DNA from 2 places in the Streptomyces sp. NPDC030245 genome. Region 2 is predicted to be linked to the other one. Evidence: riboswitches for the same ligand, from Rfam matches in the RefSeq annotation. Region 2 holds a riboswitch; the other holds the start of a gene.
The links. A riboswitch is a leader RNA that binds a small molecule or an ion and turns the genes downstream of it on or off. The one in region 2 is predicted to bind glycine.

Region 1 (14,892 bases), on a different contig from region 2:
AGCGGCGTCAGTGACTACCTCGACGGCAAGCTCGCGCGCCGTTGGAACCAGATCAGCAAGCTCGGCCGGCTCCTCGACCCTGCCGCCGATCGGCTCTATATCCTCTCGACGCTGGTCGGCCTGACCTGGCGGGAGATTCTGCCGCTCTGGCTGACCGCGGCGCTGCTGCTGCGCGAGCTGGTTCTGCTGGTCATGGTCGGGATCCTCAGGCGCCACGGCTATCCGCCGCCCCAGGTGAACTTCCTGGGCAAGGCCGCCACCTTCAACCTGATGTACGCCTTTCCACTACTGCTCCTGAGCGACGCAAGTGGCTGGATCGCCACACCCGCTGCTATTTTCGGATGGGCGTTCGCCGGATGGGGTACAACGCTGTATTGGTGGGCAGGGATCCTATATGTGGTTCAGGTCCGCCGACTTGTCAAGGCGGACAACCCAGCCGATTGAGCTCGCCGATTCGGTGGCTGTAGAGGCTCCATGGGCCCGCATCCGACATGTGCGGGTCCATTCAGGTGGGCTGGTCGGCTAAATCGTCGTCTATGAGGAGGACGCTTCCGACATGAAGGCCGTCGTGATGGCCGGCGGTGAGGGCACACGCCTTCGCCCCATGACCTCGAGCATGCCCAAGCCGCTCCTTCCTGTGGCCAACCGGCCGATCATGGAGCACGTGCTTAGGCTGCTGAAGAGGCATGGGCTCACCGAGACCGTAGTGACAGTGCAGTTCCTGGCGTCTCTCGTCAAGAACTACTTCGGCGACGGCGAAGAGCTTGGGATGGAGCTCACCTATGCCAACGAAGAGAAACCGCTCGGTACCGCAGGCAGTGTGAAGAACGCCGAGGAAGCGCTGAAGGACGACGCCTTCCTCGTGATCTCCGGTGACGCTCTGACCGATTTCGACCTCACCGATCTGATCGCCTTCCACAAGGAAAAGGGCGCGCTTGTCACCGTCTGCCTGACGCGCGTACCCAATCCACTGGAATTCGGCATCACCATCGTCGACGAAGAAGGAAAGGTCGAGCGCTTCCTCGAGAAGCCGACCTGGGGGCAGGTCTTCTCCGACACGGTGAACACGGGCATCTACGTCATGGAGCCCGAAGTCTTCGACTACGTCGAGGCCGATGTGCCGGTCGACTGGTCCGGAGATGTCTTCCCGCAGCTGATGAAGGAAGGCAAGCCCGTCTACGGCTACATCGCCGAGGGCTACTGGGAGGACGTCGGCACGCACGAGAGCTACGTCAAGGCGCAGGCCGACGTCCTCGAGGGCAAGGTCGACGTCGAGCTGGACGGCTTCGAGATCTCTCCCGGGGTCTGGGTGGCGGAAGGTGCGGAGGTGCATCCCGACGCCGTCCTGCGCGGACCGCTGTACGTCGGGGACTACGCCAAGATCGAAGCGGACGCCGAGATCCGCGAGCACACCGTCGTGGGCTCCAATGTCGTGGTCAAGAGCGGCGCGTTCCTGCACAAGGCCGTCGTGCACGACAACGTCTACATCGGGCAGCAGAGCAACCTGCGGGGCTGCGTCGTCGGAAAGAACACCGACATCATGCGCGCGGCCCGCATCGAGGACGGCGCGGTCATCGGCGACGAGTGCCTCGTCGGTGAAGAATCGATCATCCAGGGCAACGTCAGGGTCTATCCCTTCAAGACCATCGAGGCCGGCGCCTTCGTCAACACCTCGGTCATCTGGGAGTCCCGCGGACAGGCGCACCTCTTCGGGGCGCGCGGTGTCTCCGGAATCCTGAACGTGGAGATCACGCCCGAGCTCGCCGTGCGCCTGGCCGGCGCCTATGCGACGACCCTGAAGAAGGGGTCCACCGTCACCACGGCGCGTGACCACTCACGAGGTGCGCGGGCGCTGAAGCGGGCGGTGATCTCGGCGTTGCAGGCCAGCGCCATCGACGTACGAGATCTGGAGAACGTGCCGCTGCCCGTCGCGCGCCAGCAGACGGCCAGAGGAAGCGCCGGCGGCATCATGATCCGCACCACGCCCGGGGTGCCGGACTCCGTCGACATCATGTTCTTCGACGAGCAGGGCGGGGACCTCTCGCAGGGCAGCCAGCGGAAGCTGGACCGGGTCTACGCGCGCCAGGAGTACCGGCGGGCCTTCCCCGGGGAGATCGGTGACCTGCACTTCCCGTCCAGCGTCTTCGACTCCTACACGGGGTCGCTGCTGCGGAACGTGGACACGACCGGCGTCGCCGAGTCCGGGCTCAAGGTCGTCGTCGACGCGTCCAACGGCAGCGCCGGTCTCGTACTGCCGAGCCTCCTCGGCAAGCTCGGGGTGGACGCGCTGACCATCAACCCGGGGCTCGACGAGTCGCGGCCCACGGAGACCGCCGAGTCCCGCCGGGCGGGCCTCGTCCGGCTCGGGGAGATCGTGGCATCCGCCCGGGCCGCCTTCGGAGTGCGCTTCGACCCGGTCGGCGAGCGGTTCTCGCTCGTCGACGAGAAGGGCCGGATCGTCGAGGACGACCGGGCCCTGCTGGTGATGCTCGACCTGGTGGCCGCCGAGCGGCGCAGCGGGCGGGTGGCGCTGCCGGTGACGACGACGCGCATCGCCGAGCAGGTCGCCGCGTACCACGGGACGCAGGTGGACTGGACGACCACGTCGCCCGACGACCTGACGAGGGTGGGCCGGGCCGACTCGACCATCTTCGGCGGTGACGGGCGCGGCGGCTTCATCGTCCCCGAGTTCAGCGGCGTCTTCGACGGCACCGCGGCGTTCGTGCGGCTCATCGGTCTTGTGGCGCGTACGCAGCTCACCCTGAGCCAGATCGACGCGCGCATCCCGCGCGCCCATGTGCTGCGGCGGGACCTCGCCACCCCGTGGGCGGTCAAGGGGCTCGTGATGCGGCGCGTGGTGGAGGAGGCCGGCGAGCGGTCCGTGGACACCACCGACGGTGTGCGGGTCGTGGAGGCCGACGGACGGTGGGTGCTCGTGCTGCCCGACCCGGCCGAGGCCGTCACCCATCTGTGGGCCGAGGGACCCGACGACGCGTCCGCCCAGGCGCTGCTCGACGAGTGGTCCGCGGTGGTGGACAGCGCAGGTCGCTGACGTTTCCGAGCGCCGGGCAGCACCCACAACGGGTGCTGCCCGGCGCGTCGGTGGGGCCATTCGGAGGTAGCGCCCCCGACGTGCGACGATGTGCGGCATGCCGCAGCAGCCCCCCGTTCGGAGCACCCCCTCGCGCCCCCGGCGCCCGGACGCGTCCATGTCGCTGCTCACCACCGTCATGGACCACAGCCTCGACGAGGGGTACGCGGAGGCCGCCGCCCGCAAGCAGGCCAGGGGGAACAGCGGTGTCCCCCGTCCGCTGCGGGCCAAACTCGGGCTCGCGGCCGGGCTCGTGCTCGCCGCGCTGGTCGTCACCGTGGGGGCCGCGCAGGCGCGGATAGAGGCGCCGGTGCTGGCGAAGGAGCGCGAGGAGCTCATCGACCGCGTCGAAGAGGCGACGGCGGGAGCCGACCGGCTCGAGGACGACGTGGACGAGCTCCGCGACGACGTCGGCGAGCGGCAGCGGGCCGCGCTGAAGCAGCACGGCGGCAGCCAGGGCGAGTTGCTGGGCCTCCTCTCCGGAGCCACGGAAGCCCAGGGGCCCGGCGTGAAGCTCGTCGTGGACGACAAGAAGCAGGCCGACCAGGGCGGCGGCGGACCGCGCGAGAGCTCCGGGTTCTCCGACACCGGGCGGGTGCGCGACCGCGACATGCAGCGTGTCGTCAACGGCCTGTGGCAGTCGGGCGCCGAGGCGATCTCGATCAACGACCAGCGGCTCACCGCCCTGTCGGCGATCAGGGCCGCGGGTGACGCGATACTGGTCGACAACAGACCGCTGGTGCCGCCGTATACGGTGCTCGCGGTGGGCGACGGGAAACGCATGAGCACCCGTTTCCAGAACAGCCGTGACGGTCAGTACCTGCATGCCTTGCAGGAGAACTTCGGCATCCGGACCAGCATCTCCGTGTCGGACGAGCTTCGGCTGCCGGCTGCGCCGAGCGTGACCGTACGAACAGCAGAGCCGAAGGCAGGAAAGGGCACATCGTGATCGCCGTACTGGGCCTCGTCGTGGGAGTCGTGGCCGGATTGTTGGTTCGGCCCGAGGTTCCGGCGGTGGTCGAGCCGTACCTTCCGATCGCCGTGGTCGCGGCTCTCGACGCCGTGTTCGGAGGGCTGCGGGCGATGCTCGACGGCATCTTCGACGACAAGGTCTTCGTGGTGTCGTTCCTGTCGAACGTGGTCGTGGCCGCGCTCATCGTCTTCCTCGGCGACAAGCTCGGCGTCGGCGCCCAGTTGTCCACCGGCGTCGTCGTGGTCCTCGGCATCCGGATCTTCTCCAACGCCGCGGCGATCCGCCGCCACGTCTTCAGGGCGTGACGCCGATGAGTGCCGACGAGAGGCCCGAGTACAACCGGCGCAAGGAACTGCCCGCCGAGGTCCCCAGCGCGCCCGAGAAGCCCGCGTCCGCCGAGCCAGGGGGAAAGCCTCCGCTCACCGGCCGTCAGCGGCTGGTGAAGGGCCTGTGGCCGCCGCGCGTGACCCGGCCCCAACTCATCGTCGCCCTGCTGCTGTTCGTGCTGGGCCTCGGCCTGGCCATCCAGGTGCGGTCCAACAACGACAGCAGCGCGCTGCGCGGCGCGAGACAAGAAGATCTCGTACGCATCCTCGATGAACTGGATGACCGTACCGAGCGTCTGGAAGAAGAGAAGCGACGCCTCGAGGAACAGCGGACCGGACTGGAGAACAGTTCGGACCAGGCCGAGGAGGCGCGCAAGCAGACGGTCGAGCGGGAGCGGCAACTCGGCATCCTGGCAGGCACGGTGGCGGCCCAGGGGCCCGGCATCACGCTCACCATCGAGGACAGGAAAGGGGCGATCGAGGCGGACATGCTGCTCGACGCCATTCAGGAGCTGCGCGCCGCGGGCGCCGAGGCGATCCAGATCAACGACGTACGCGTCGTCGCGAACACTTATCTGTCGGACGCCGGCGGCGGGGGAGTACGGGTGGACGGCCGCAAGGTCGGCGAACCGTACCTCTTCAAGGTGATCGGCAAGCCGCAGGATCTCGAACCTGCGCTGAACATCCCGGGAGGCGTGGTGCAGACTCTGGAGAAGGAGCAGGCCACGGTCACCGTGGAACGCTCGGAGAAGATCGTCGTGGACGCCTTGCGACCTGCGAAGCGGCCTGACTACGCTCGGTCGTCCTCCCAGTGAGGGGCGGACGCATGAGGGTCGTCGGGCAGGGGCATGAGGTTGCGGGGGGTCGGCGCACCGGAAGCGTGGTGCGTGGTGGAAACTGTTTGGTGGCCACGGACGTTGTGAGGATGTCTGGCTCACCGACGAATGCCGGTGTGTGCAATCAGGGTTCGTCCTGCCCCACGGGCGGGTCTGTTTCGGTCAAGGGGAATCGCCCGTGAAGTTGTTTGCGAAGTTGTTCGGCAAGAGCGCTCGAGAGGACAGCGGCAATCCGGCCACTGCCCGGCACCGCGCTCCGCGCCAAGGAGATGCCGAGGAGCAGGGCGCGGGGCGCCCGATGTTCCGCGATCAGGTCGCTGGTCCAGGCGGTGACATTTCGGGCGGACAGGGCGCGTCGTCTGTTGACCCTGCCGGTCCCGGACGCATAGGTTTCGGAGAACCTTCAACCTCAAGTGCGGGTGGAGGGTATGCCTCCGACCCGTACGCATCGAACGCCCCTGCGGGGCGGCCACGGCAGGAGGACCCGTCCATGGCGCTGGTGTGTACGAGGTGCGGTAACCGAAACGCCGAGGCGAGCCGGTTCTGCTCCAACTGCGGTGCGCCGCTGCGGGCCGGCGCCGCGCCGGAGCGCGCGTCGGAGACGACCTCGACGATCTCCATCTCGGGCCTGGAGGCCTACGACGCCGAGGCGACGGGTACGAACCCGTCTCCCGCGCTCTCCCCGGAGGCGCAGGCGGCCGTCGACGCGCTACCGCTCGGTTCGGCGCTCCTCGTGGTGCGCCGCGGCCCGAACTCGGGCAGTCGTTTCCTGCTCGACGGTGAGCTGACCACGGCGGGGCGTCACCCGCAGAGCGACATCTTCCTGGACGACGTGACGGTGTCGCGTCGCCACGTGGAGTTCCGTCGCCTCGGGGACGGCTCCTTCACCGTCGCCGACGTGGGCAGCCTCAACGGCACGTACGTCAATCGGGAGCGGATCGACTCGGTCTCGCTGTCGAACGGCGACGAGGTGCAGATCGGCAAGTACCGACTGGTCTTCTACGCGAGCCAGCGGGCCGTCGGCATCTGACCCTCCCCCAGACGCCGTCCGGGGGGATCCCCAGGGAAGGTCCATGCTTCAAACACCGAGGGGCGGTGCCGGTCACGGCACCGCCTCCGCGGACCGCCGACTGATGAGCATCGGCACCGTGCTGAACGAACTGCGTGCCGAATTTCCCGAGGTCACGATCTCCAAGATCCGGTTCCTGGAGTCCGAGGGGCTCATCGAGCCCCAGCGCACCCCTTCCGGATACCGGAAGTTCAGCCCGGAGGACGTCGAGCGGCTCGGTCTCGTCCTGCGGATGCAGCGGGACCACTATCTGCCGCTCAAGGTCATCCGTGAGCACCTCGACGCGCTGGAGCGCGGTGAGAAGCCCCCGATGCCCTCCCTGGGGCGTCACGGGGACGCCGGTGACGCTCAGGGCCCCGGCGAGGCCGAGGGGCCGACGGTGGCCCGTCTGGGCCGTGCCGAGCTGCTGGCGGCCGCCGAGATCGACGAGGTACAGCTCGCCGAGTGGGAGGCGTACGGCCTCGTCGCACCGTTGCCGGACGGCGGGTACGACGCGGAGGCCGTCACGGTCGCCTCACTCGTGGTGGAACTCGGCCGGTTCGGTATCGAGCCGCGGCACCTGCGGGCCATGAAGGCCGCCGCGGAGCGTGAGGCCGGGCTCGTCGAGCAGGTGGTCGCTCCGCTGCGGCGGCACCGCAATCCGCAGACCAGGGCCCATGCCGAGGCCCGCGCCAAAGAGCTGGCGGGCCTGACGGGGCGGCTGCACTCGGCGCTCGTGCAGATGGCGCTCGGCATCAGATTGCCCTGACTCGCCCGGTCCCGTCCGGTACTCGGCGGGTGCCCGACTACCCAAACCTGCCAGCCACGTCCTAGGGTTGCTGTGTGAACGAGCTCGACGTCGTAGGTGTCCGGGTCGAAATGCCCTCCAACCAGCCGATCGTGCTCCTGCGTGAAGTGGGAGGCGACCGGTACCTCCCCATCTGGATCGGACCAGGTGAGGCGACCGCCATTGCCTTCGCGCAGCAGGGCATGGCACCCGCACGGCCGCTGACCCACGACCTGTTCAAGGACGTGCTGGAAGCGGTGGGCCAGGAGCTCTCCGAAGTGCGCATCACGGACCTGCGCGAAGGCGTCTTCTACGCGGAGCTGGTCTTCGCCAGCGGTGTCGAGGTGAGCGCGCGTCCGTCCGACGCCATAGCGCTGGCCCTGCGCACCGGGACGCCCATCTTCGGAAGCGACGGCGTCCTGGACGACGCCGGCATCGCCATCCCCGACGAGCAGGAGGACGAGGTGGAGAAGTTCCGCGAGTTCCTCGACCAGATCTCGCCCGAGGACTTCGGCACCAACAGCCAGTGAGCCGCTTCCGGCGGCCCGCGTGGGACCATTCGGCTAGCCTTTCCCCGCGGTGAGGTACGGGAAACCACTCTCAGGGTGATTATCACTCGGCGTGCCGAGTGTGGCGATCGTTGACGAGCCCCTGGCGACTGCCTACCGTCGAGAAGGCAGGTCAAGGAGGGAGGTCGGCGTGAGAAGCAGCGGCGACGGTACGGCGATGGGCGGTCCGTACCCGCTCCACGGCGGCGCGGCCGGTCACTCTCCGAATCGACCGATGGCGGTCCAGGGGAGCGGGGACACCACGTCCGAGCAATCCGAGCAGGTCGGCTACCGCGGTCCCACCGCGTGCGCGGCCGCGGGCATCACCTACCGGCAGCTCGACTACTGGGCCCGTACCGGCCTGGTCGAGCCCAGCGTGCGGGCCGCGGGCGGCTCCGGGACGCAGCGGCTCTACAGCTTCCGCGACGTCGTCGTCCTCAAGATCGTGAAGCGGTTCCTCGACACCGGGGTCTCGTTGCAGAACATCCGTACGACGGTGCAGCATCTGCGGGAGCGCGGGTTCCGCGACCTGGAGCGGATGACGCTGATGAGCGACGGCGCCACGGTCTACGAGTGCACGTCCCCCAGTGAGGTCCACGAGCTGCTCCAGGGCGGGCAGGGGGTCTTCGGGATCGCCGTGGGGGTCGTCTGGCAGGACGTCGAGGCCGCGCTGTCCCAGCTGCACGGCGAGCGCATCGACACCGGAGAGACGCTCATCGGGCACAATCCGGCCGACGAGCTGGCCCGAAGGCGCAACAAGGCGGTCTGAGGCCGCGTTGTCAGTGGCGTAGGGCAGCATCGGAGATGTGAGAAGCGCCCCGACGATCCTGCATCTGGACATGGATGCCTTCTACGCGTCCGCGGAGCAGGCCGCGAAGCCCAGCCTGCGTGGCAAAGCCGTGATCGTGGGCGGGCTGGGGCCGCGGGGTGTGGTGGCGACCGCCTCCTATGAGGCGCGGCGCTTCGGGGTGCACTCGGCGATGCCCATGGGGCAGGCCCGCAGGCTGGCGCCGAACGCCGCGTATCTCGTGCCGCGCTTCGGGCTGTACCGGGAGATCAGCGAGCAGGTGATGGGGCTCCTGCGGGAGCTGTCGCCGCTGGTGGAGCCGCTCAGCCTGGACGAGGCCTTCGTGGACCTGGAGGCCGGTGGCGTCGCCGATGACGAGGAGTCGGCCAGGGCCGTGGGGGAGCGGCTGCGGGCGGACATCAGGGCGGTGACGGGGCTCGCCGGGTCGGTGGGGCTCGCCGTCTCCAAGATGCTGGCGAAGATCGCCTCGGAGGAGGCCAAGCCGAACGGCCTCGTGCTGATCACCCCGGGGACGGAGCGCGCCCTGCTGGGGCCGATGTCCGTGCGGACGTTGCCCGGGGTGGGGCCTGCTACGGGCGACCATTTGCGGCGGGCCGGGATCACGACGGTCGAGGAGCTCGCGGAGGCCGGTGAGGACGAGCTCGTACGACTGCTGGGGAAGGCCCATGGGGGCTCGCTGTACGCGATGGCGCTCGCGCACGACGAGCGGCCCGTGGTGGCCGAGCGGGAGTCGAAGTCGGTCAGCGTCGAGGACACGTACGACGTGGACATCCACGACCGGGTGCGGGTCAGGACGGAGGTCGGGCGGCTCGCGGAGCGGTGTGTGCAGCGGTTGCGGGCGGCCGGGCACTCGGGGCGGACCATCGTGCTCAAGGTGCGGAGGTTCGACTTCTCGACGCTGACGCGGTCCGAGACGCTGCGCGGGCCCACCGACGACCCGGGAGTGGTGCGGGAGGCCGCGGCGCGGCTGCTGGAGTCCGTGGACACCACGGGAGGGGTGCGGCTGCTCGGAGTGGGCGTCACGGGGCTCGCGGACTACACGCAGGAGGACCTCTTCGCGCAGGCGCAGGCTGCCGAGGCGGCCCTGGCCGCTGAGGCGGGGGTGTCAGGGGCCGCGGGGGAGGGAGCCGAAGGTGCGGCGGCGGGGGAAGTGGCCGCGGAGGATCCGGAGCCGGCCGCGGAGGCGGTGGTGCCGGCCGAGCGGCGGTGGCCGGCCGGGCACGACGTGCGCCATGCCGAGTACGGGCACGGCTGGGTGCAAGGGAGCGGCCTCGGGCGGGTGACGGTGCGCTTCGAGACGCCGGACTCGCCGCCGGGGCGGGTGCGGACGTTCCGGACGGACGACCCGGAGCTGGAGCCCGCTGAACCGCTGCCGTTGGTCGCGGCCGGGGCGCGGCGCATGACAGCGGCCGGAGCAGGGCTCGAAACGGCCTCCGAAGCGGCTCGGGCGGCGGTGGAGCGCCCCGGCTGATCCGAAGACACTCTGCTGGGGCCCGGGGGGCGCTGTCCGGCGGTCAGGGGGCTTCTGTGCCGGCGATGCGGCCGAAGTCCTGGTCCGGCGGGGGCTGCGGGGTGTCCGGCGGTGTCGTGTCCAGGCCGTAGTGGTGGTAGAGCTGGAGTTCCTGCTCGGGGGAGAGGTGGCGGCCCACGCCGAAGTCCGGGGCGTCCTTGATCAGGGCGCGGTCGAAGGGGATGTGCAGGGTGCCGTCCGCGGCCAGCTCGCTCGGCTCCAGCGGGACGAAGGCGTCGCGGCTGAACAGGCCGGTGCGTATGGCGGCCCACTCCGGGGCGCCGGTGGCATCGTCGAGGTAGACCTCGTCGATCGTGCCGATCTTGGTCCCGTTCCGGTCGAACGCCTTGCGGCCGATCAGGTTGCGCGGATCGATATCGGTCTGCACGGGCCCTCCAGCTGGTCGCGGCTCGTCGAAAACGGGCGTAACTCATCTTTAATCATTCGTAGTCACTACGAAAGAGCACTTCGGGGCAGGTGGCCACTCGAGGGAACGGCCGGGGTCCTCGCTGGTAGGCTGGCGCTTGGCTGCTGACCCCGTGCGGGAGAGCTCTCCGGGAGGTGATCCCGGAGGCGCCGAAGGAGCAAATCCTCCCCGGAATCTCTCAGGCACCCGTACCGCACGGACGAGGTCACTCTGGAAAGCAGGGCGGGCGTCGGGCGGGCACGTTCGGAACCCTTCCTCACCGACGGTGAAAGCAGATCTGTCGAAACAGGCGGGTCTGTGAAGCTCTCAGGTTGAGATGACAGAGGGGGAGGCCGTCCGGGTACCCGCGCCGTGGTACCCCTCGCAGGTCGTGCAGACCAGGAGGCCTCCGCAATGACTGCCACCCATCGCATCCCGCTCTCGGAGCTTGAGCAGGGCATCCCCTTCGAGCAGCGGCACATAGGGCCCGATGCGGAAGCGCGGGCGAAGATGCTCGCCCAGGTCGGGTACGGATCGCTCGACGAGCTGACGGCCGCCGCGGTGCCGGATGTGATCAAGAACGCCGAAGCGCTGAAGCTGCCCGGCGCGCGCTCCGAGGCCGAGGTGCTGGCCGAGCTGCGCTCCCTCGCCGACCGGAACCAGGTCCTCGACTCCATGATCGGACTCGGGTACTACGGCACCTTCACGCCGCCCGTCATCCTGCGGAACGTGATGGAGAACCCGGCCTGGTACACGGCCTACACGCCGTACCAGCCCGAGATCTCGCAGGGCCGCCTGGAGGCGCTGCTCAACTTCCAGACCATGGTCGCCGAGCTGACCGGCCTGCCCACCTCCGGAGCCTCGCTCCTCGACGAGGGCACCGCCGCCGCCGAGGCCATGGCCCTGTCGCGGCGCATGGGCAAGGTCAAGAACGGCGTCTTCGTCGTCGACGCCGACGCGCTGCCGCAGACCATCGCCGTGATTGAGACCCGGGCCGAGCCGACCGGTGTCGAGGTCGTCGTCGCCGACCTGAGCCGGGGCATTCCGGCCGAGGTCGCCGAGCGCGGTGTCGTCGGCGTGCTCGTCCAGTACCCGGGCGCCTCCGGTGCCGTGCGGGACATCAAGCCGCTCATCGACGAGGCCCACGAGCTCGGTGCCGTCGTCACCGTCGCCGCCGACCTGCTCGCCCTGACGCTGCTCACCTCGCCCGGCGAGCTGGGCGCCGACATCGCCGTCGGCACGACGCAGCGCTTCGGCGTGCCGATGGGCTTCGGCGGGCCGCACGCCGGTTACATGGCGGTCCGCGAGAAGTTCGCCCGCAGCCTGCCCGGACGGCTCGTCGGCGTCTCCGTCGACGCCGACGGCAACAAGGCCTACCGGCTCGCGTTGCAGACCCGCGAGCAGCACATCCGCCGTGAGAAGGCCACCAGCAACATCTGTACCGCTCAGGTGCTGCTCGCGGTCATGGCCGGAATGTACGCCGTCTACCACGGGCCCGACGGCCTGAAGGCGATCGCGCGGCGCACCCACCGCTACGCGACCCTGCTCGCCGCCGGTCTCACCGGGGGCGGCTACGAGGTCGTCCACGGCGCCTACTTCGACACGCTCACGGTGCGGGCGCCCGGCAAGGCCGCGCAGCTGGTGGCCACCGCCCGCGAGGGTGGCGTCAACATCCACCTCGTCGACGCCGACCACGTCTCCCTGTCCTGCGACGAGACGACCACGCGCCGGCAGCTCAGCGCGGTCTGGGGCGCCTTCGGCGTCGACGCGGACGTCGAGGCGCTCGACGCCTCCGTCGCGGACACGCTGCCCGAGGCCCTGCTGCGCGGCGACGACTACCTCACGCACCCGGTCTTCCACCAGTACCGCTCCGAGACGTCGATGCTGCGCTACCTGCGCAAGCTCGCCGACCGGGACTACGCGCTCGACCGCGGCATGATCCCGCTGGGCTCCTGCACCATGAAGCTCAACGCGACCACCGAGATGGAGCCCGTCACCTGGCCCGAGTTCGGCCAGCTGCACCCCTTCGCGCCCGCCCAGCAGGCCCAGGGCTACCTCACGCTCATCCGTGAGCTGGAGGAGCGGCTCGCCGAGGTGACCGGCTACGACAAGGTCTCCCTCCAGCCCAACGCCGGTTCGCAGGGCGAGCTCGCCGGTCTGCTCGCCGTCCGCGGCTACCACCGGGCCAACGGCGACGAGCAGCGCACCGTCTGCCTCATCCCGTCCTCCGCCCACGGCACGAACGCCGCGAGCGCCGTCATGGCCGGCATGAAGGTCGTCGTCGTGAAGACCGCCGACGACGGTGAGATCGACGTCGAGGACCTGCGCGCCAAGATCGAGAAGCACCGCGACGAGCTGGCCGTCCTGATGATCACGTACCCCTCGACGCACGGCGTCTTCGAGGAGCACGTGGCCGACATCTGCGCGGAGGTGCATGAGGCCGGTGGCCAGGTGTACGTCGACGGCGCCAACCTCAACGCCCTGGTGGGCCTCGCCAAGCCGGGCCACTTCGGCGGCGACGTCTCGCACCTGAACCTGCACAAGACGTTCTGCATCCCGCACGGCGGCGGCGGTCCGGGTGTGGGTCCGGTCGGTGTGCGCGAGCACCTCGCGCCGTACCTGCCCAACCACCCGTTGCAGCCCGCGGCCGGCCCCGCGACCGGCGTCGGCCCGATCTCCGCGGCGCCGTGGGGCTCCGCCGGCATCCTGCCGATCTCCTGGTCGTACGTGCGCCTCATGGGTGGCGAGGGCCTCAAGCGCGCCACCCAGGTCGCGGTGCTCTCCGCCAACTACATCGCCAAGCGCCTGGAGCCGCACTACCCGGTGCTCTACACCGGTCCGGCCGGCCTGGTCGCGCACGAGTGCATCGTCGATCTGCGGCCGCTCAGCAAGGCGACCGGTGTCAGCGTCGATGACATCGCGAAGCGGCTCATCGACTACGGCTTCCACGCGCCGACCATGTCGTTCCCGGTCGCGGGCACCCTGATGATCGAGCCGACGGAGAGCGAGGACCTGGCCGAGATCGACCGGTTCTGCGAGGCGATGATCGCCATCCGCCGGGAGATCGAGAAGGTCGGCTCGGGCGAGTGGGCCGCCGACGACAACCCCCTGCGGAACGCCCCGCACACCGCCGCCGCGCTGAGCGGCGAGTGGGAGCACGGGTACAGCCGTGAGGAGGCCGTCTTCCCGGCCGGTGTCGTGGCGTCGGACAAGTACTGGCCGCCGGTGCGCCGTATCGACCAGGCGTACGGCGACCGGAACCTGGTCTGCTCCTGCCCGCCGCTGGATGCGTACGAGGACTGATGCCCGCGCCCGTGTGGAGCGGGCATGCGGCGGGGCCGGTTCGGAGAGTTCTCTCCGGGCCGGCCCCTCGTCTGTTCGGTGGTGCGGTGGTGCGCTATTGCGGACTTGCGGTGTGGTGCGGTCGCGCGGATGTGCCGTCGGTGCTCAGGCGGCTGTCATGACCTGGTCGGTGCCCAGCGGTCGGTGCGGGGCGATGATCTGGCCGTCCGGCAGCAGCTCACCGGTGTCCTCGAAGAGCAGGACGCCGTTGCACAGCAGGCTCCAGCCCTGCTCCGGGTGGCTCGCCATGAGGAGCGCGGCTTCCCGGTCGGCGGAGTCGGCTGTCGGGCACGCGGGTTGGTGCTGGCACATGGAAGGGTTCTTTCGCTGCGATGAGATGGCTGTGACGTCGGTCCTGTGGCTCGATGCGGTGTTCATAACCGCCCCCCGTTTGTAGTCGGTCCGATCCCAGTGTTGCCCTCCGGGCGTCAATCCGCAGGGATTTTGCCGCAGCGGATCCTACTGCTTAATGACGTATCACCCGGCCGGACGGTTCAGTCCAACTTCCCTGTCCCTTCGGGTGGTTCGGGGTGGCCCGACCGGGCTAGTCCACCTGGGTGGGGCAGCGCTGTGCCCCGCGGCCGGGGCGGCGGGGCACGGGGTGCGGCGGAGGCGCTGTCAGGCGGGTGAGCTCAGCAGCGGTGCCGGTGTCAGACGGTGGTTGAGCATCGGCAGCAGCTCGGCGACGCGGTGCGGGCGGTGGGCCGCGATGCCGGGCGGGGCAGGCGCCAGCGGCACCAGCAGGTCGGTGGCGGCGAGGGGGCCCTCGGCGCCGTCGTCCGTGCAGTCCCGGTGCAGCCAGAGCGTGAGCATGTAGAGCTCGGGCACGGAGAGCAGCCGCGGCTGGCAGGGCATCGGCATGGCCTCGGCGTGCCGCAGGGCCCGTTCGGTGGAGGCGATGTACGGCCCTTCGAAGAAGTGGGAGAACGCCCAGCCGTCCGGTGTGAGCATCGTGTCGGCCGCGGCGACGGCGCGCTCGCCGCAGCGGATGAGGAAGCGCCAGCCGGCGAGTCGGGTGGGCGAGGTGCCCTCGGGGGTGATGCGGTCCAACACGTGGACCGGCAGGGGGAGTTCGGGGCTCGCCGGTCCCTGTGCGGTACGCAGGGACGGCGTGCGGGCCTCGCGTACGGCTGTGGGGGAACCGAGTGCCGCGAGGACGCTGCGCAGGGCGGGCGCTGGAGCCGGGGGGACATGCAGCGGCATGGTGGGTCGCCTCT
Region 2 (14,892 bases):
TAGATCTCACCGGCCTTGGCCGGGTCGGTCTCCGCGATCGCCTTGTCGAAGAGCGCGTCGATCTTCTTGTCCTTGATCTGCGACTCGTTGTAGTTGCCGTTCTCGATCAGGAAGCGGCTGTCGAACAGCGGCTGCGCGTAGCCCTGGCCGGACGGGAAGTCCGGGCCCCAGCCGCTCATCTGCATGCTGTAGCCGCGCTTCTTCACGACGGAGGGCGAGCCGGTGATGCTGGCGGAGTCGGCGCCGTCCAGGGACTCGACGCTGACGTCGATGCCGACCTTCTTCAGCTGGGCCTGGAGCGCCTCGGCGGCGTCGACCTCACCCGGGTTGTTGTTGCGGGCGGTGAGCTTGGCCTTGAAGCCGTTCGGCTTGCCGCACTTCTTCAGCTCTTCCTTGGCCTTGGCCGCGTCCGGCTTGCCCTTGCGCGCCAGGACGCCGTACGGGTCGTAGTCGCTGTGGCCGGGGATCGCCTTGGGGAAGGTGCTGTTGGCGATGTCACCGGCCGCGACCTTGCCGCCGCGGGTCTGCTGGAGGCTGGCGAAGTCCGTGCCGTAGAAGACGGCCTTGCGGCAGTGGACGTTGTCGAAGGGCTTCGCCGTGTGGATCAGCGCGACGTAGCGCACGAAGGACGTGTGCATGTTGTCGACGTTGTCGCGGTGGTCCGAGACGGCGGTGACGCGGCCGGACTGGGTCATGCCCGTGCCGTTGAGGTCGACGTCGTAGTCGCCCGCCATCAGCTTCTTGTCGTTCTCCTCCAGGTTGGCGGAGATCGTCACGTCGATCTTGTCGGGCAGCGCGGCGCGGATCGGGTCCGAGGACTTCTTCCAGGCCGTGTTGCGCACCAGCACGATCTTCTTGCCGGACTTGTACGACTCGAACTTGTACGGGCCCGAGGAGAACGGACGCGCCGTGTACTTCGCCTTGGTGTCCTTGGACTCCTTCACCGGCGAACCGCTCGGCATGGCGAGGAACTGCTCGAAGTCACCGTTGCGCTTGGGCAGTTTGAAGATGATGGTCTGGTCGTCGGGCGTCTCGATCGCCTTCAGGCCGCCCTTGTCCTTGTAGGGGCCCTTGTACTTCTTGTCGGGGTCGAGCGCCTGCCGGATGTATCCCGGGCCACCGGTGATGGTGTCCGTCGCCCAGGAGCGCTCGATGCCGTACTTGACGTCCTTGGAGGTCAGCTTGGAGCCGTCCTCCCACGTGACGCCGTCACGCAGCTTGTACGTGTAGGTCTTGCCGTCGTCCGAGATCTTCGCGGTGGAGGTGGCGAGGTCCGGGACCAGCTTCGTGCCCGCCTTGCCCGGCTTGGTGTCGTAGGACACCAGCTGCCGGGTGTAGAAGCGCATGAAGTCCCACGACATGCCGTAGTAGGCGCGCTGGGGGTCGGCCGAGTCGAGGTCCTGCTTGCCGACCATCTTCAGCGTCCCCCCCTTCTTCTTGGACGGGTTGGCGACCTTGTCGAGCGCGGCGTTGTAGCCGGCCCCCTTCGAGTCGCCGTCGCCACCGTCACCGCCGCCGCACGCCGTGGTGGTCACCAGCGCCGCGACGACGAGGGCCGCACCGCTGGTGAGCCGTCGTTTCGAGGAAACTGTGGGCATTTTCTCGTAACCTCCGAGATTCGCGGTCCTTGGCCATGAGCTGCCGGAGAACCATGGTTAGAGCCACCTGACATGCGGCAGGGGCAAGCCGGTTGGGCGCTTCTAGCGCGTCCCCTTCGGGTCGAGCGCGTCCCGCAGCCCGTCGCCGAAGAGGTTGAAGGCCAGCACGGTGATGAAGATCGTGACGCCCGGGAAGACCATGAACATCGGGTCGTGCTCGTACGTCTCGAGCGCGTCCCGCAGCATGCCGCCCCAGGAGGCCGTCGGCGGCTTCACACCGGCGCCGAGGAAGCTCAGGGCCGCCTCCGTGAGGATGTTGGTCGGGATCATCAGCGTCGCGTAGACGGTGATGGGGGCGACCAGGTTGGGCAGCAGCTCGCGGAAGAGGATGTGGCGCTTGCCGCCGCCGAGGCTGCGGGCCGCCTCCACGTACTCGCGCTCCCGGAGCGAGAGCGTCTGGCCGCGCACGATCCGGCCGACGTAGGGCCAGCCGAAGAAGCCGATGACCAGCACGAGGATGCCGACCCGCACCCCGCTGCCGGTGAGCCCGAGCAGGTCGTCCGGCAGGACGGAGACCAGCGAGATGATGAAGAGCAGCTGCGGGAACGAGAGCAGTACGTCCATCACACGGCTGATCAGCGCGTCGACCCAGCCGCCGAAGTAGCCGGCGATGATGCCGAAGAGCGTGCCGAGGGCGACGGCGACCACGGCCGCCAGGAAGGCCACGAGCAGCGAGATGCGTGCCCCGTAGACGATCCGGCTGAAGACGTCGCGGCCCTTGTTGGGCTCGACGCCGAAGAGGAAGTCGCCGCTGACCCCGCCGAACGCGCCCTTGGGGAGGTTGGTCAGCTCGTCGAGCTCCTCCTGGTGGAAGTCGTTGGGCGGATGACCGAGGAGGCTCACGATCAGGGGCGCGAAGATGGCGACCAGCACCAGGAACAGCACCGTGATGCCGCCGGCCAGGGCGACCTTGTCGCGCTTCAGGCGGTTCCAGGCGATCTGCTTGAGGGACCGGCCCTCGACCTTTTTCACCCCTGCATCAACTGCGGGGGCGACGTCCTCGGTCGGGTCCGCGTCCGCAGGTGTGTCATGCAATGGTGCCGTCATCGTGGCAGGGACCCCTCTCAACCGGTGGTGACCGGCCCGCACTTGCCGCTGTAGCGACGTGATCAGTCCGTCGTACACAGGGGGCGAAGGCCCCTGGAGCGGGAGTCTTCATCCACGTCGCGATCTGTTACCAGACTTGACGGGGAAAGGATGCGCAACCGTGATGCTGATCGGGGTGTTCCGTTATCCGGACGCGGGTGAACGAGGGCCGAACACGGGGCAGTTGGGGTGCAAGGTGTCACCGGAGCCCATAGGGCTCCACCGGCACCAGAACGGACATCGCGTCCGTCGTGGCTGCTCGGTGGCCGGTTCGCGCCGCTCAGTACTGCGCGGGGTAGCCGTAACCGCCGGCCTGGGCGGGCGCCGCCTGCGCCTCGCGGTCGTAGAACGGACGGGCGTTGGCGCGCAGCCACATCGCGACCGGGTCGTAGTCGTCGGACATCGCGACGGTCGAGACGGGCAGGCCCTCGGGGACGGCGGGGATGGACTGCTGCATCATCGCCCGGACCGCGTCGACCGACGGCGGCGACGTGTCGTACACATCCAGGCCGATGGCCAGATAGGGCGCCCCGAGCGCGGGCTGCACCCAGGCGCGGCGCAGCGAGCGCACCGCGGGGGTGCGGTGCGCGTTCTGCGTCAACAGGGCGTAGAACTGGGGGATTTCGATGCTCGGCTCGGTGAGCCGGAGCGGGCCCGCGGGCAGCAGGTCGAGGCCGGTGGCGATGCGGCGCAGGTCGAGCCAGGGGACGCCGACGCCGCCGCCGGGCGCGTGCGGGTTGAGCCAGATGCCGTAGTGGTCGGGGTAGAGGGTGCGGGCGATGTCGGTTCCGCGCACCACTTCATAGCTGCGGTTCCAGCCACTGGCGGAGAGCTCCTGGGCGGAGGTCACACAGGGTGCGTAGCCGACCCCCTCGACCTCCATGTTCCCGTACTGGGCGTCGGGGGAGCCGGCCTGGCCGTGCCAGAGCAGCATCCACACCCGGTCGGCGGCGAGGGCGCGCAGCAGTGCCTCGTACGCGTCGTAACGCCCCGGCGTCACCTGGCGCAGCAGCTGCTCCAACTGCCCGGCCGTGCCCGACGCACTCACCCGTAACCGCTCCTTCGTGACGAACTCGGTGGACCCGAGGGCTGGGCCCGTCGGACGGGCCCATGGAATGGAACCAGCTTAAGCGGCGATCCGGTGGTAGAACGGCCGCACCTTCGCACGCAGCCAGTCGCCCACCGGGTCCTGCGCCACGTCGAGCAGCACGAGGTTCACCGGCCACGGGACGGGGGCCTGTCCGAGGGCGCGGCCGAGTGCCTCCATGGGGAGCTCGCGGGCGTCGCCGTCCCAGGTGGAGAGTTCGACGCCGACGAAGAGGACCGGGTCGTCCGTCTCGATCTCGGCCAGGCAGCGGCGCGCGGTGAGCACCACGCCGGCCGCCTCGAACGCGCGGCCCGCGGCGGCGAGGAAGTCGACCGGGTCGTGCTGCCAGTCCGGTTCGTACAGCCGCACCCGGCCGCCGGTGGCGGGCCCGTCCAGCGGGGTGCGGCCGGCCCGGCAGAGCTCGGCGACGGCGGGCGGCGGCAGCGGGACGCCGACGGTGCCGTCCGGGTTGAGCGCGATGCCCAGCTGCGGGGGGAGGCCGCGGGCGAACTCCACGGCGGGCGCCACGGTGCCGCCCATCCGGTCGGCCGCGTCGCCGAGGGCCTGCCGGAACTGCTGTTCGGAGCTGAAGACGGGGACGTACGCCTGGCCGTCGATCTCCAGGGTCGGCAGGTCCAGGGTGCCGCTGTCGGGACCGCCGCCGTTCGGCAGCGGGATCCAGATGTGGCTGCGGCCCAGCACCTCGACGATCCGGCCGCCCGCCGACGCGTCGGCGCCGAGGGAGGCGGCGAGGACCTCCTCCAGTTCGTTGCCCGGCCATCCGCCGTACGGATGGGGATGTGCCTGCGCCGGAAAGTCCATCTGTCCAACCCCTGCTCGCGACCGCTCTGCCTGCGGCTCGAACCCTAGCGTCGGTGCGCTCACCGGTCGAAGGCGATCGTCCGCAGTGCCTGCGCCGCCGCCCGGTCGAGCAGCACCGCGGAGTGGCAGCCGCGCGGCAGGTCGCCGCGCTCGGTGGCGCCGACGAGGCGGCCGACCGTCCTGCGGTGGCGCGTGAACGCGTACCGCGAGACGCCTCTGCCGCGCTCGCGCTGGCCCTGGAGCGCCGTGTCCACCGGGACGTCGAGCAGCAGCAGGTGCAGGGCCGCGCCGCGGCGGGCGGCCTCGCGGGCGAGCCAGCGGCGCACCCACACCTGGGTGCCGCAGTCGTGCACGACGACGCCGGCGCCGGTGCGCAGGGCTCGGCGCAGGCCCGCGTAGTGCGCGAGGCGGACCAGGGGGCGGTAGACCGCGTAGGGCAGCAGGCGCGGCATGCGGCGGGCCCAGCGGTCTCGGGTGTCCTGGGAGTCGATGCGCGGGCCCGTGACGGCCTGCCGCATCAGCGTCGACTTTCCGCCACCGGGCAGTCCGGAGACGACGACGAGGTCACCCTCGCCGAAGGTGAGGCGGCGGGGGCTGTGGCCGGCCCGCTGCCGCAGGTCGCGGACGACGGCCACGGGGAGCGGGCCGCAGCTCTCCGCGGCGGGGGTGGCGGCCTGCTTGGGCAGCGCCACTCCCGTGGTAGTGGCAAAGACACTGGTCCTGGTGCGCACCGTGATCGGCCTCCCCGTAGCGGTCACGTACTGCTTTCCCCAGCAAGTGTAAAGAGAAGGTAATGCGGCACAAGAGCATTCCGGGCGATGCGCTCCGTATCCGGGCACGGCTCCCGGTGGACGGGGTCGCGTGCAATGATGTGCCCGCCAACTCCATACCGGCCGTTTGAATCCGCGCGGGAGAGTCCCCGGAAGGCACGCACGTGTGCCCGGGGCGCCGAAGGAGCAAGTCCCTCCCTTGAATCTCTCAGGCCCCGTACCGCGCGGGCGAGGCACATCTGAAAAGCGGGCCGCCCCCGGTGGCCCCACCCAAGGTGCAAGCCGGGCGTCCCGCATGTCGGGACACGCTCGGCGAACCTCTCAGGTTCCGATGACAGATGGGGAGGATCGACCTCGCCCGTCATGCCCTGGGAGTTCCCTTCATGAGCACTGCCCCCCGTCTGACAGCCCTCGATGCCGTGCATCGTGCGCTCGGCGCGACCATGACCGACTTCGCGGGCTGGGACATGCCGCTGCGGTACGGCAGCGAGCGCGACGAGCACAACGCCGTGCGCACCAAGGCCGGTCTCTTCGACCTCTCCCACATGGGCGAGATCACGGTCACCGGACCGGAGGCCGTGGACTTCCTGAACTTCTCGCTGGTCGGCAACATCGGCTCCGTCGGTGTCGGCCGTGCCCGCTACACGATGATCGTCGCCGAGGACGGCGGGATCCTGGACGACCTGATCGTCTACCGCCTCGGTGAGACCGAGTACCTGGTGGTCGCCAACGCCTCCAACGCCCAGACCGTGCTGGACGAGCTGAGCAATCGCGTCGAGGAGTTCGACGCCGAGGTCCGCGACGACCGCGAGGCGTACGCGCTCCTCGCCGTCCAGGGCCCCGAGTCCCCCGGCATCCTGAAGTCACTCACGGACGCGGACCTGGACGGCCTGAAGTACTACGCGGGCCTGCCGGGCACCGTCGCGGGTGTCTCCGCGCTGATCGCCCGCACGGGCTACACCGGCGAGGACGGCTTCGAGCTCTTCGTCTCCCCCGGTGACGCGGAGAAGCTGTGGAACGCGCTGATGGAGGCGGGCACGCCCGTCGGCATGGTGCCGGCCGGCCTCTCCTGCCGCGACACGCTGCGCCTGGAGGCGGGCATGCCGCTGTACGGGCACGAGCTGACCGCGGGGCTGACGCCGTTCGACGCGGGCCTGGGCCGGGTCGTCAAGTTCGAGAAGACGTCGCAGTCGGAGTCCTTCGTGGGCCGCGCGGCGCTTGCCGCCGCCGCCGAGCGCGCCGAGACCGCCCCGCCGCGCAAGCTCGTCGGCCTGATCGCCGAGGGCCGCCGCGTCCCGCGCGCGGGCTTCTCCGTGGTGGCCGACGGCAAGGTCATCGGCGAGGTCACCTCCGGCGCCCCGTCCCCGACGCTGGGCAGGCCGATCGCGATGGCGTACGTCGACGCCGAGCACGCCGCTCCGGGCACGCAGGGTGTCGGTGTGGACATCCGCGGTACGCACGAGCCCTACGAGGTCGTGGCCCTGCCGTTCTACAAGCGCCAGAAGTGACCCCCCGCACATCGTCCCCGTTCCGCAGCATCCACCCGCGTACAGGAGAATTCGACTCATGAGCAACCCCCAGCAGCTGCGTTACAGCAAGGAGCACGAGTGGCTGTCGGCCACCGAGGACGGCGTGGCGACGGTCGGCATCACCGAGCACGCGGCCAACGCGCTCGGTGACGTCGTCTTCGCCCAGCTCCCCGAGGTCGGTGACACGGTGACCGCGGGCGAGTCCTGCGGCGAGCTGGAGTCGACCAAGTCGGTCAGCGACCTCTACTCCCCGGTCAACGGCGAGGTCGTCGCCGCCAACCAGGACGTCGTCGACGACCCCTCGCTGGTCAACTCCGCCCCGTTCGAGGGCGGTTGGCTGTTCAAGGTGCGCATCACGGACGAGCCGGCCGATCTGCTCTCCGCCGATGAGTACACCGCCTTCACCGCCGGCTGACCCATACCGATAGGGATCGTGTGATGTCGCTTCTGAACACCCCTCTCCACGAGCTGGACCCGGACGTCGCCGCCGCCGTCGACGCCGAGCTCCACCGCCAGCAGTCCACCCTGGAAATGATCGCCTCGGAGAACTTCGCTCCGGTCGCCGTCATGGAGGCCCAGGGCACCGTCCTCACCAACAAGTACGCCGAGGGCTACCCCGGCCGCCGCTACTACGGCGGCTGTGAGCACGTGGACGTCGCCGAGCAGATCGCGATCGACCGGCTCAAGGAGCTGTTCGGCGCCGAGTACGCCAACGTCCAGCCGCACTCCGGCGCCTCCGCGAACCAGGCCGCCCTCTTCGCGATCGCCCAGCCCGGCGACACGATCCTCGGCCTCGACCTGGCGCACGGCGGCCACCTCACCCACGGCATGCGCCTGAACTTCTCCGGCAAGCAGTTCAACGTGGTCCCCTACCACGTCGACGAGGCCGGTCTGATCGACATGGCCGAGGTCGAGCGCCTGGCCAAGGAGAACAACCCGAAGGTGATCATCGCGGGCTGGTCGGCCTACCCGCGCCACCTGGACTTCGCCGAGTTCCGCCGGATCGCCGACGAGGTCGGCGCGAAGCTGTGGGTCGACATGGCGCACTTCGCCGGGCTCGTCGCCGCGGGTCTGCACCCGAACCCGGTGCCGTACGCGGACGTGGTGACCTCCACCACACACAAGACGCTCGGCGGCCCGCGCGGCGGCATCATCCTGGCCCGCAGCAAGGACTTCGCGAAAAAGCTGAACTCCGCGGTCTTTCCCGGCTTCCAGGGCGGCCCGCTGGAGCACGTGATCGCGGCCAAGGCCGTCTCCTTCAAGGTCGCCGCCTCGGAGGAGTTCAAGGAGCGCCAGCAGCGCACGCTGGACGGCGCCCGCATCCTCGCCGAGCGCCTGGTCCAGGACGACGCGAAGGGCGTCGGCGTCGACGTCCTGTCCGGTGGCACGGACGTGCACCTGGTCCTCGTCGACCTGCGCGACAGCGAGCTGGACGGCCAGCAGGCCGAGGACCGCCTCCACGAGGTCGGCATCACGGTCAACCGCAACGCCGTCCCGAACGACCCGCGCCCCCCGATGGTCACCTCGGGTCTGCGGATCGGCACCCCGGCGCTCGCCACGCGCGGCTTCCAGGAGGAGGACTTCCGCGAGGTCGCCGACATCATCGCCGAGGCCCTCAAGCCGGGCTTCGACGCGGACGCCCTCAAGGCCCGGGTGACCGCTCTGGCCGACAAGCACCCGCTGTACCCCAACCTGTAGCATTTTCGTACGCTTTCCTTCGTACGAAACGACGGGGCACCGCGCACACTGGAAGTGAACACAGTGAGTGCGGTGCCCCGGCTCATGCCCCGGCTCACGCCCCGCTCTCTGCACCACCCCGGCAGACAACGGCGTCCACCAACCACCTTTTGGAGTTCTCCGTGGCCATCTCGGTCTTCGACCTGTTCTCGATCGGCATCGGCCCGTCCAGCTCCCACACGGTCGGTCCGATGCGCGCGGCCCGCATGTTCGCGAGCCGCCTCAAGAACGAGGGCCTGATGGCCCACACCGCCGCGATACGGGCGGAGCTGTACGGCTCGCTCGGCGCCACCGGCCACGGCCACGGCACCCCCAAGGCCGTCCTGCTCGGCCTGGAGGGCGAGTCGCCCCGCACGGTGGACGTGGAGAGCGCCGACGACCGCGTGGAGAAGATCAAGAGCGGCGGCCGCCTCAACCTGCTCGGCATGCACGAGATCGACTTCGACTTCGACGAGGACCTGATCCTGCACCGCCGCAAGGCGCTGCCGTACCACGCCAATGGCATGACGGTCTTCGCGTACGACCGCGAGGGCGCCCTCGTCCTGGAGAAGACGTACTACTCGGTGGGCGGCGGCTTCGTCGTCGACGAGGACGCGGTGGCGGGCGAGAACCCGATCGTGCCGGACGACACCGTGCTCAAGTACCCCTTCCGCACCGGTGACGAGCTGCTCCGTCTCGCCGAGGAGACCGGCCTGTCCATCTCCGCGATGATGCTGGAGAACGAGAAGGCCTGGCGCACGGAGGAGGAGATCCGTGCGGGGCTCCTCGACATCTGGCGGGTCATGCAGTCCTGCGTCTCCCGCGGCATGTCCCGCGAGGGCATCCTGCCGGGCGGCCTCAAGGTGCGCCGCCGGGCCGCGAACTCGGCACGTCAGCTGCGCGCGGAGGGCGACCCGCAGGCCCGCGCCATGGAGTGGATCACGCTCTACGCGATGGCGGTGAACGAGGAGAACGCGGCGGGCGGCCGCGTGGTCACCGCCCCCACCAACGGCGCCGCGGGCATCATCCCGGCCGTCCTGCACTACTACATGAACTTCGTGCCCGGCGCCGACGAGGACGGCGTGGTCCGCTTCCTGCTGGCGGCCGGCGCGATCGGCATGCTCTTCAAGGAGAACGCGTCGATCTCCGGCGCCGAGGTCGGCTGCCAGGGCGAGGTCGGCTCCGCCTGCTCGATGGCGGCGGGCGCGCTCGCCGAGGTCATGGGCGGCTCCCCCTCCAAGGTCGAGAACGCCGCCGAGATCGGCATGGAGCACAACCTCGGCCTGACCTGCGACCCGGTCGGCGGCCTCGTCCAGATCCCCTGCATCGAGCGCAACGGCATGGCGGCCGTGAAGGCCGTCACGGCCGCGAAGATGGCGATGCGCGGCGACGGCTCCCACAAGGTCTCCCTCGACAAGGTCATCAAGACCATGAAGGAGACGGGCGCCGACATGAGCGTGAAGTACAAGGAGACGGCGCGGGGCGGGCTCGCGGTCAACATCATCGAGTGCTGAGGCGTCGCGCGGTCGGCCCGCTCAGCAGGTGGTGCCCGCGCGGACCGGTTCGAGGTCGATGAGGTATGCGTCGACTGCGTCAGTGACGCAGGAGTCACCGCGGCCGTACGCGGTGTGGCCGAGACCCTCGTACGTCAGGAGCATGCCGCCGGGGAACTGCCCGGCGAGGCTCTCGGCCTCCTCGTACGGGGTGGCGGGGTCGCCCGTCGTGCCGACCACCAGGACCGGCGGCACGCCGTCGGCCTCGACGCGGTGGGGGCGCTGGGTGCCCGCGGGCCAGTCCTTGCAGGTGAGTTCGTCGACGACGCTCGACGTGCCGTACACACCCGCGGCCTTCTCCGCGGCGTCGAGGGCGCTCCAGTAGGGGCCGGGCGTGTGGGGGTGGGGCACGTCCAGGCAGCTGACGGCGATGATGGCGTCGTCGTCGTTCTCCGGGCCCCGCGCGCGACGGCTCCCGCCGGCCGGCTCCTCGGCCTCGGCCAGTTCGGCGAGTCCGGTCGCGTCCCCCTCCTCCGCCGCGCTCAGCGCCTCGGACAGGTCCTCCCAGTCGTCCTCCGGGGTGTACATCGCGGCCGTGACCACGTCGAGCAGTGTCCTGGCGTCCACGTCGTACGCGTCCTCGCCGGTGACCGGCAACGGCTCGCGCGCCGCCCGTTCGTACAGCCCGTCGATCAGCTCCGCCGTCTCCTGCGGTGTCGAGCCGGGGCAGCTGTCGCCCACGATGTCGGCGCAGTACTCGGCGTAGTCGTCGACAGCGCCGCGGAACCCTTTCCCCTGGCCGATCGCGCGCTGCCGCCAGTCCAGTGCCGGGTCGACGGCGCCGTCCAGCGCGAGGGCGCGCACGCGCCCGGGGAACTGTTCGGCGTACGACGTGCCGAGGCTCGTGCCGTACGACCAGCCGAGGTAGGTCAGCTTCCGGTCGCCCAGGGCGGCCCGCAGGACGTCCAGGTCGCGGGCCGCGTCCTCGGTGCCGATGTGGGGCAGGATGGCGCGGCTGCCCCGCACGCACGCGGCGGCCTGCTCGTCGGCGCCCGCGAGGGCGCGGGCCCGGTCGGCACCGCCGCGCGGAGCGAGCGGTTCGGGGCGCTCGTCCGCCGCCTCGTCCGTCGCCGCGCACTTCACCGCGGGCTTGCTGCCCCCGACCCCCCTCGGGTCGAAGGAGACGATGTCGAAGCGGGCCCGCACCTCCGCGCTGAAGGAGTCGCTGCCGTCCGCCTCCATGTCGCTCACGCCCGAGGCGCCCGGACCGCCGGGGTTGTAGACGAGCGAGCCGATGCGCCGGTCCGGCTCGGCCGTCGCCGCCCTGGCCACCGGCAGGACGAACGTCCTGCCGTTCTCCGGGTGCGCGTAGTCCATGGGGACGGTGAGCCGCGCGCAGCTGAGCTCACCGCACGCCTTCCACTTCAGCTCCTGCCCGTAGAACCGCGCGAGCTCGGCCCGGCCGCTCCCCGGCTTGTCGCCGCCCGCACCGTCCGCCCCGCCCGTCGCCGTACACCCGGCGAGCGAGAGCGCGGCAAGGGCCGCGAGGGCGAGGCGGACGGGTCGGCGTCGGTGCTGGCAGGCGCGGTGCAACGGGATTCTCCCCAGATCGGCTCCCCCCAGCTTGCCCGGTCGGCGCGGCGGCTCACGCACGGGGTGCGCGCGGGATTCCCGCGGGAGTCGATCGGGGTTGGCTCGGGGTTCGCGCGGTGGATTGCGTAGCGGATTGCGTAGTTCTACGGATGCCGGGGCCCGGGGTGTTTTGACAGGCTCGGTCACGATGTACACGCATCCATGAAGCACCGGCCCCGAGCCGCCGCACCGCTGCCGCCACACCGCTTCCGCCCTCCCGCCGACCGCACCCTCGACCGCACCCCGACCTAGGAACACACATGGGCCCGCTGGACGCGACCAGGAACCGCTCCGTCTCCCGGGAAGCCCCGGCGCCCGCCCGGCCCCGCCGCGACATCCTGGCCGACATCCGCCGGCTCGGCACCGAGCCGTACGGCGGGGCGCGGAACGCCCGCGCCGAGGCGCTCGCCACCGAGGCGGAAGCCACCGGCGACCGGCCGCTGCTCGTGGCGGCGCTCTCCCTCCTCGTCCACTCCTACAGCTTCGGCGGCGCGTGCGACAGGACGTCCGCGCCCTTCACGCGGCTGCTGCGCATGTACGACGAGGGCCCGGCGGACTTCGGCGACGACGACGTCCGCGGGTTGCACTGGATGTTCAGGTGGGTGGTGGCCGACGCGCGGCGGCGGCCCGACGTGCCGCTCGCCGAGGTCGAGGAGTGGCTGGACCGGATGCGGCTCCGCTACCGCGCCGCCGGGTACTCCGAACGGGCCGTGCACGGCGCCGAGTTCCGGCTCGCCCGGCAGCTGGGCGACACCGGGCGCGCCTCCCGCGCGTACGCCGCGTGGACCGCGGCCGCCCGCGACGCCATGGCCGACTGCCTCGCCTGCGAGTACGCGACGGAGGGCATCCGGCAGCTGGACCGCGGCGACGACCGCGCGGCCCTGGAGGGCTGGGAGCCCGTCCTGGACGGCGCGCACGGCTGCCACCGCGAGCCGCACGAGACCCTCGCCCGTTCGCTGCTTCCCCTGGTGCGCGTCGGCCGCACGGACCAGGCACGCGCCCATCATCTGCGCGGCTATCGGATGGTGCGCTCCGACGACATGTCCGGCCCCGCCGTCGGCCTGCACCTGGAGTTCTGCGCTCTTACCGGCAACGAACCGCACGGCCTGCGCATCCTCGCCGAGCAGAGCCGGCGCTGGGCGGCGACCGGCGACCCGTCGGCCCACGTGGAGTGGCTGGTGGGCGCGGCCCTGCTGCTGGGCCGCCTGGTGGAGCTCGGCCGGGGCGACCGGCCGGTGCCGGGGCCGCCCGACGGCGCGTGGACCGCGGCGTCCCTCCTCGGCCACGCCCGGGACACGGCCCTGGACCTCGCAGGCCGCTTCGACCGGCGCAACGGCACCACGGCGGTCTCCGAGCGCGTCCGCGCCCGCCTGGCGGCCCGCCCCCTGCGCGACACCCCGCTGCCGCTGGGACCGCGGCCGAAGGACCCCGAGGGCACTCCCCCGCCCGCGGGTTCTGAGAGCGCTCTTGCCGGGCTCCCGCACGCCGGGCGCCTGGCCGCGCGCGACCGGGCCCGCCTCTGTCTCACGCTCGCGCGGAACCTGCCGCACGCCGACGACGGGGCCGGCGCAGGAGCCGGGCCCGGCGCCCGGACGGAACGGCTCCTGATCGACGCCGCGCACTACGCCGACCTGGCCGGGGAGAGCGCGCACATCGGTGCGCAGGCCCGGCTGCGGCTCGGCGGGCTCTACTGCGAGGCGGGCCGCCACGAGGAGGCGGTGGCCGTCCTGGAGGCGGTGCTGCCCGACCTCGGCGACGGGTACGCCCCGCACGACCGCACGCAGGCCCGCACCTGGCTCGCCCGCAGCTATCTCCTCACCGGCGCACACCGCCTGGCGGCCGAGCAGTTCACCCTCGCCGCCGACGCCGCACGGGACGGCTGCGACGGGCACCACGAGGCGTCCCTGGCCCAGCGGGCAGCACAGGCGTGGGGCTGGGCCGGACTGCACGCGGAGGCCGTCCTGGCCTACCTGCGGGCCGAGGAGGTGTGGCGCTCCCTCGGTGAGCACGGGGCCCTGGTGCGCGCGGTACGGGCCCGCGCCTGGGAGACGCTGGCCGCGCAGGGTCCCGCGGCCGCCGAGGACGTCATGGCCGAGGCCCTGGACGCCAACCGGCGTCGCGCGGAGGAGGCGGACCAGGACCCGGAGCGCACCGAGCTGCGCGTCGAACTGGGCCGCACGCACGCGCAGTTGGGCCGCCTGGTCCTTGAGCACGCCGACGGCCCGCCGGTCGAAGGGCGGGGCACCCCGGAGCGGTACGCCGCCGACGTACGCGTCTTCGAGACGGCCCTCGGCCACGCGGAACGGGCGGTCGAGGCGCTGCGCGCCTGCGGCGGGCCCGGCCTGGCCGATCTGCACCTCACCGAACTCCTGGCGGCGCGCCTGGAGTTCGTGCTCGGCAGGCGCGGTGCGGCGGCGGACCGGGCACGGCGCGTGGGCGCCGCCGTACGCGAACGCCCCGACCCCGACGGCACGCTGGCGTCCCTCGCCGAGGAGTGCGACCTGCTGGCCGGAGCGGGCGGCGGCCCGGGTCCCTACCCGCGCGAGAGCTGAGCCCGGCCGCCGGAGCCGCGTGCCACCAGGGAGGCCAGGGCCGCGCGCGATGCCACACCCGTCTTGCGGTAGATGCGGCCGACGTGGCTCTCGACCGTGCGCGTGCTCAGGCAGAGCCTCGCGGCGACCGCCTGGTTGGTGAGGCCCTCGGCGACCAGTGCGGAGATCTCCCGCTCACGCGGCGTCAGGGCCGCGAAGGGTCCGGCGGGGGCGGGATGCGGCGCAGGGTGGGGCGCGGGGGCCACGGGTGGCCGGGGCGCCTTCGGTGGCTGGGTGGCCTTCAGCGCCCGGTGGGTGTCCGGCACGCCGGAGGGCCGCACGCAGACGGGCCGCCGGCCGGGAGAGCCGTCCCCGTCGAGGAGCAGAAGCGCGCCGCCCTCCTCCGCGAGGCGCCGCCCGCGGCGGGCCATCGCGGCGGCCCGGGAGCCTTCGCCCGCCGCCGCCACGAAGGGCGCGCCGAGCAGCAGGCTCCGCGCCTCGGCCAGCGCCGCCCCGGCCCGCGCGCTCTCCCGCGCCGCCTCGGTGAACGCCCGCGCCGCCGCCTCCT

Region 1: it holds a riboswitch for glycine, as region 2 does, so the genes downstream of both, gcvP (aminomethyl-transferring glycine dehydrogenase) here and gcvT (glycine cleavage system aminomethyltransferase GcvT) in region 2, are expected to answer to the same signal.

Annotation. Positions count from the first base shown of each region.
Region 1 is NZ_JBVICF010000020.1:360-15,251, forward strand. It holds gene ACZ4Z4_RS37380 (CDP-alcohol phosphatidyltransferase family protein) at 1-444, shown strand, start outside; gene ACZ4Z4_RS37385 (sugar phosphate nucleotidyltransferase) at 557-3,052, shown strand; gene ACZ4Z4_RS37390 (DUF881 domain-containing protein) at 3,141-4,040, shown strand; gene ACZ4Z4_RS37395 (small basic family protein) at 4,037-4,369, shown strand; gene ACZ4Z4_RS37400 (DUF881 domain-containing protein) at 4,375-5,205, shown strand; gene ACZ4Z4_RS37405 (FHA domain-containing protein) at 5,288-6,256, shown strand; gene ftsR (transcriptional regulator FtsR) at 6,300-7,043, shown strand; gene ACZ4Z4_RS37415 (bifunctional nuclease family protein) at 7,118-7,591, shown strand; gene ACZ4Z4_RS37420 (MerR family transcriptional regulator) at 7,761-8,378, shown strand; gene ACZ4Z4_RS37425 (DNA polymerase IV) at 8,416-9,888, shown strand; gene ACZ4Z4_RS37430 (PRC-barrel domain-containing protein) at 9,932-10,315, opposite strand; glycine riboswitch at 10,460-10,558, shown strand; gene gcvP (aminomethyl-transferring glycine dehydrogenase) at 10,748-13,636, shown strand; gene ACZ4Z4_RS37440 (DUF5999 family protein) at 13,781-13,987, opposite strand; gene ACZ4Z4_RS37445 (hypothetical protein) at 14,294-14,878, opposite strand.
Region 2 is NZ_JBVICF010000019.1:43,961-58,852, reverse strand. It holds gene ACZ4Z4_RS37040 (ABC transporter substrate-binding protein) at 1-1,598, opposite strand, end outside; gene ACZ4Z4_RS37035 (ABC transporter permease) at 1,701-2,705, opposite strand; gene ACZ4Z4_RS37030 (enhanced serine sensitivity protein SseB C-terminal domain-containing protein) at 3,025-3,792, opposite strand; gene ACZ4Z4_RS37025 (enhanced serine sensitivity protein SseB) at 3,871-4,653, opposite strand; gene ACZ4Z4_RS37020 (AAA family ATPase) at 4,713-5,390, opposite strand; glycine riboswitch at 5,552-5,656, shown strand; glycine riboswitch at 5,657-5,771, shown strand; gene gcvT (glycine cleavage system aminomethyltransferase GcvT) at 5,807-6,931, shown strand; gene gcvH (glycine cleavage system protein GcvH) at 6,990-7,367, shown strand; gene glyA (serine hydroxymethyltransferase) at 7,391-8,650, shown strand; gene ACZ4Z4_RS37000 (L-serine ammonia-lyase) at 8,812-10,182, shown strand; gene ACZ4Z4_RS36995 (alpha/beta hydrolase) at 10,204-11,754, opposite strand; gene ACZ4Z4_RS36990 (hypothetical protein) at 12,054-14,345, shown strand; gene ACZ4Z4_RS36985 (helix-turn-helix transcriptional regulator) at 14,327-14,892, opposite strand, start outside.